One region of the Clostridium sp. DJ247 genome, then DNA from elsewhere that is predicted to be linked to it. Evidence: riboswitches for the same ligand, from Rfam matches in the RefSeq annotation. Region 1 holds a riboswitch; the other holds the start of a gene.
The links. A riboswitch is a leader RNA that binds a small molecule or an ion and turns the genes downstream of it on or off. The one in region 1 is predicted to bind ZMP and ZTP.

Region 1 (2,499 bases):
ACCATATCAAAAGTTCTAAGATTTTTATCAAATTTTCGCTAAGACTAATAAAAACATATTTAAATGTGACTTCAACATTAGCAATATATCCCTGCGTATAAGTTAAATTTAAGCTGTGGGTATCTATATATAAATAAACTCTAATAATTATAATATTATACATAAACACTTTAAGTTACTAATAATGTTGTATATTATGAAATATATGTGTAAATTTATACTATTTTTATATATGGGTGTGAGTTATAATAGAAATTGGTATCAATGAGATAACAACTTCTACGTTTCATACAGAGGTTAAATGCTTAAATGATATTTTAACGTGTATACATGCTGGTGATAATCAGTAATTTACATAATGATCATTAACAAGTTGCCCATGTAGCTGAAATTCTGCTTATAAAATTAAATTGGAAAGGATGATAAAGTATATTATGAAATTAAATAGAGTTCATCATATTGCTATAATATGTTCAGATTATGAAAAATCTAAAAACTTTTATGTTAACATACTTGGGTTAGACATAGTTAGAGAAATATATAGAGAAGAAAGAAGTTCATATAAACTGGACTTGAAGGTGGGAGATCAATATATAATCGAATTGTTTTCCTTCATTAATCCACCAGAAAGACCAAGCTATCCAGAAGCTAGAGGCTTAAGACATTTAGCTTTTGAAGTAACCAATATAGAAGAAGCGGTTGAAGAACTTTTATCTAAGAATATAAATGTAGAACCTATTAGAGTTGATGAAAATACAGGTAAAAAATTCACATTCTTTAGTGACCCTGATGATCTTCCTATTGAATTATATGAAGCCTAATTTTGGGGTTCGTATCTGAAACCTAGCATATACCTACAACTTATCTATCATCAGTTTTGCCTAAGACATATATAGTAGCTTGATCGTTAGGTTCGTATGAGAAGGTTGTGGTATAAATGTTTAAAAGTTTCCAGCCTTGTCTAAGCAGATCATTTGCTTCAGTTTGACTATGGGTTTCTTGAACTTTTATAATGTCTGATAAATGTTCTTCTATCATATACTCACCACCTTGTTTACTATATTCTTCTTTTATAATAAATAATTTTTTTTACTACTGGTTTTTATATCTACATATTTCAAAGTGCTTTAAAAATAGGTTATGTACTTAGAAAAAATCTATGTGTGGTATTGAAAGGCAGTAAGCTTAAATTATTTATGATAAACATATTGACAAAGATAAGGTTTGTATTTATTATATAAAATATAAATGTAAATTTTTAATTAATAATTTTTATAATTTAGGTAAAGATTATGTCACATAACTGGCGGAAGTGGAGTTTACCACAGGGAGTGTGACTGTATGTAAGAATTGCCGACCGCCTGGGCTAAAAGTCTAGGCGGTCTTATGCTTTTTGGAGTTTCCTATAAATGGTTTTAAATTTTTATCCGATGACTACCCGCTCTAATACTCCCAGCTTCTACAAATTGGGAGTAAAGAGCGGCTACGTCCCTGGATTCGTTCAACTAAGAATCAGATGGGGTCAAAACCCCATCTGATTAAAGTTTCACTTTATATTGAGGAGGTATATTTTATGAGTACAAAGGCTTGGAATGGTTTTAGAGAAGGAAAATGGACAGAAGAAATAGATGTAAGAGACTTTATACAAAAGAATTATAGTTTATATGAAGGAGATAAAAGCTTTTTAGCAGCTCCAACAGAAAAAACAAAAAAGGTTTGGGACAAAGCAGAAGCACTTATTATAGAAGAAATTAAAAAAGGTATTATTGATGTAGAAACAAATGAAGTTTCAGGTATTAATAATTTTAAACCAGGATATATAGATAGAGAAAATGAAACTATAGTAGGATTTCAAACTGATGCTCCACTAAAGAGAATAATGAATCCTTTTGGCGGTTTCAGAATGGTAGAACAGTCACTTGAAGCATATGGCTTTAAGATGGATGAAGATATAGCAAAGAATTTTAAGAAATATAGAAAAACTCACAATGAAGGAGTTTTTGATGCTTACACAGAAGGTACAAGAAAGGCTAGAACTGTAGGTCTTTTAACAGGTCTGCCAGATGCTTATGGTAGAGGAAGAATAATAGGTGACTACAGAAGAATAGCTCTTTATGGAATGGATTATTTAATAGAGCAGAAGAAAAAAGACTTAGCAGAGTTAACAGGATCAGCAGATGAGACTATAAGAATCAGAGAAGAAGTGTCTATGCAGATTAGAGCCATGAAAGAAATAAAGGAAATGGCTAAATCTTATGGCTATGATATATCAAACCCAGCAGAAAATGCAATAGAAGCAGTACAGTTCTTATACTTTGGATATTTAGCTGGAGTAAAAGAAAATAACGGAGCAGCTATGTCTCTTGGAAGAACTACAACTTTCTTAGATGTATACATCGAAAGAGATTTAGTAAACGGAGTTATAACAGAAGAAGAAGCTCAGGAAATAATAGATCAGTTTGTTATAAAACTAAGACTTGTTAGACATTTAAGAACTCC
Region 2 (2,499 bases), on a different contig from region 1:
TAACTTGATTATTTACCGTAAATGTTATTTTAATTTAATGATGAAATAATCTTAAACCAGAGTAGGTCATAACCATACCATATTCATTACATGCTTCTATTACAATATCATCTCTTAATGAACCACCTGGTTGAACAATAAACTTTACTCCACTTTGAGCAGCTCTATCAATATTATCACGGAATGGAAAGAATGCATCTGAACCTAGTGAGACTCCATTCAAAGTTAAAAGCCATTTTCTCTTTTCTTCTATAGTTAATTGAGTTGGTATTTCTTCAAAAATATCACTCCAGCTTTCTTTTTCAATTTCAGTTACATCGTCTCTTAAAAACTGATCTATAGCATTATCAATATTAGGCTGTGATATACCTTCTTTAAAACGTAAGTTAAGTACAGTAGGATGCTGTCTTAAATACCATATATCTGCCTTTGATCCTGCAAGTCTTGTACAGTGAATACGAGATTGTTGTCCTGCTCCACACCCAATAACCTGACCACCAAAAGCATAACATACTGAATTTGATTGAGTATATTTAAGAGTAATCATAGCTATAATTAAATCTCTTTTTGCTTCTTCCGGAATTTCTCTGTTATTTGTTACTATATTATTCAACATATCATAATTAACTAAGATATTATTTCTATTTTGCTCAAATGTAATTCCATAAACATCTCTACTTTCGAGATCTTCTGGTTCATAGTTAAAATCCATTTCAATTATACAGTAGTTACCTTTCTTCTTATTCTTTAATAACTGTAATGCTTCATCAGTGTATCCTGGAGCAATTATCCCATCTGAAACAGATCTGCTCAAAATTGTTGCTGTAGGTAAATCAACGATATCACTTATAGCAACCCAATCACCAAAAGATGAAATTCTATCTGTACCTCTTGCTCTTGCATAAGCAGAAGCCACAGGAGATAACTCAATGTCTTGAACAAAATATGATTTTTTCAAATCATTACTTAATGTAACCCCTACTGCTGCCCCTGCTGGACTAACATGTTTGAAAGAAGCAGCAGCCGGTAAATTTAATGCTAATTTTAACTCTTTAACTAATTGCCAAGAATTAAAAGCATCTAAAAAATTAATATATCCTGGAGTTCCATTTAATATCTTAAATGGCACTTTTCCTTGCTTTGGATAAATTTTAGCTGTTTTTTGATGTGGATTACATCCATACCTTAGAATAAACTCTCTCATTAATAATACCTCCATAATTATGTTTTAAAAACAAAAAACGCCTGGATAAATATTATTTTACCCAGACGGTCGATACTTTTCTTAAATCATGCTTCCTATGGTTAATTCCATTTCCGCCAGTTGCATAATTTTTTTAGTTGCCCAAGCAACTAGAATTATATACTATAGGATGTTCCAACACCCTATTCTTGTTTCTTTATTACTCAATTTATATTATATCATAATTTATCTAAAATGAGCGTATCAAATTCTGAACTAAATTAAAATTAATCACCGTTTATGATATGGTTTACTGTAATAGATATAACAAGTATTCATGATAAAAAGTGGTAGTTAACTTAAATAACTACCACTTTAAATTTATAAATATATTAGATTTTACAAATGTCATTTGCAATATCTTCTATTTCACTATCATTATCAATTAACTGTATTATTTTTTGATAGCTAGCACGAATAGTGGGAAGCTCATCTAAGTTTACAATATCGGAAGCAGAGAAAAAATTTAATTGCTTAAGTCTTTCTTCTGTCTGAAAAATCTTATCACAAAGTGCTAAAATATTTTGATCCCATGGTTTTAAAATACATGTTTTAGCAATATTTCTTTTAATTGCATTAAATACTATTGGATCTTCTTCTTTTTCACCTAATATTACTCTTACAATGTTAGGGAATTTTTCTTTTATTTTTAGCAAAAGACTTTTTCCATCTGGCATAATCATTTTAAAATCAGCAAATATCATATCTATGTTTTCATTTTGCAATAATTGAAGGGCATCTTATGCATTAGCAGCAGTAATTACATCGTAATTCTTTTTTAAAACTGATGCAGCTTTTTCTATTTCAAAAACATCTTTATCAATTAATAGGATTTTACTAAACAAGCCTATCTCCTCCACTAAAGAAATACTATTATAGATATTGTTTTAAGTCTTAACAATCACTGATATGTTAATTATATATTAGATATACCAATATGTCCAACTATTACACTCTAAGTGGGTCTTGAAAGTCTGGCAACAACCCTTGCCATTGAACTATCAGCTTCTCCAAAATCTCATCCCCTTTTTAGTATAGATTGTCACGCCCGAAATTTAACTTATACTCCGGGATATATTACCATGCTTTGTCACGTTAAATATTTCTAATTAGTCTAAAGCTTAAATTTGGTAAAAATCTAAGAACTTTGATAAACTCGCTATGCTCAGTCCGGACCAACTTATCAATTACCATTGATAAGTCGCTCGTTGAAAGCCATTTAGGCTTTCAACCATATTCAAAGTTCTAAGATTTTT

Region 2: it holds a riboswitch for ZMP and ZTP, as region 1 does, so the genes downstream of both, HGI79_RS02255 (phosphoribosylaminoimidazolecarboxamide formyltransferase) here and HGI79_RS16265 (pyruvate formate lyase family protein) in region 1, are expected to answer to the same signal.

Annotation. Positions count from the first base shown of each region.
Region 1 covers NZ_JABAIW010000043.1:42,564-45,062, forward strand. The annotation lists gene HGI79_RS16255 (VOC family protein) at 435-821, shown strand; gene HGI79_RS16260 (hypothetical protein) at 862-1,038, opposite strand; ZMP/ZTP riboswitch at 1,290-1,374, shown strand; partial or broken gene HGI79_RS16265 (pyruvate formate lyase family protein) at 1,574-2,499, shown strand, end outside.
Region 2 covers NZ_JABAIW010000003.1:93,364-95,862, reverse strand. The annotation lists gene HGI79_RS02255 (phosphoribosylaminoimidazolecarboxamide formyltransferase) at 35-1,204, opposite strand; ZMP/ZTP riboswitch at 1,257-1,338, opposite strand; partial or broken gene HGI79_RS02250 (response regulator) at 1,576-1,971, opposite strand.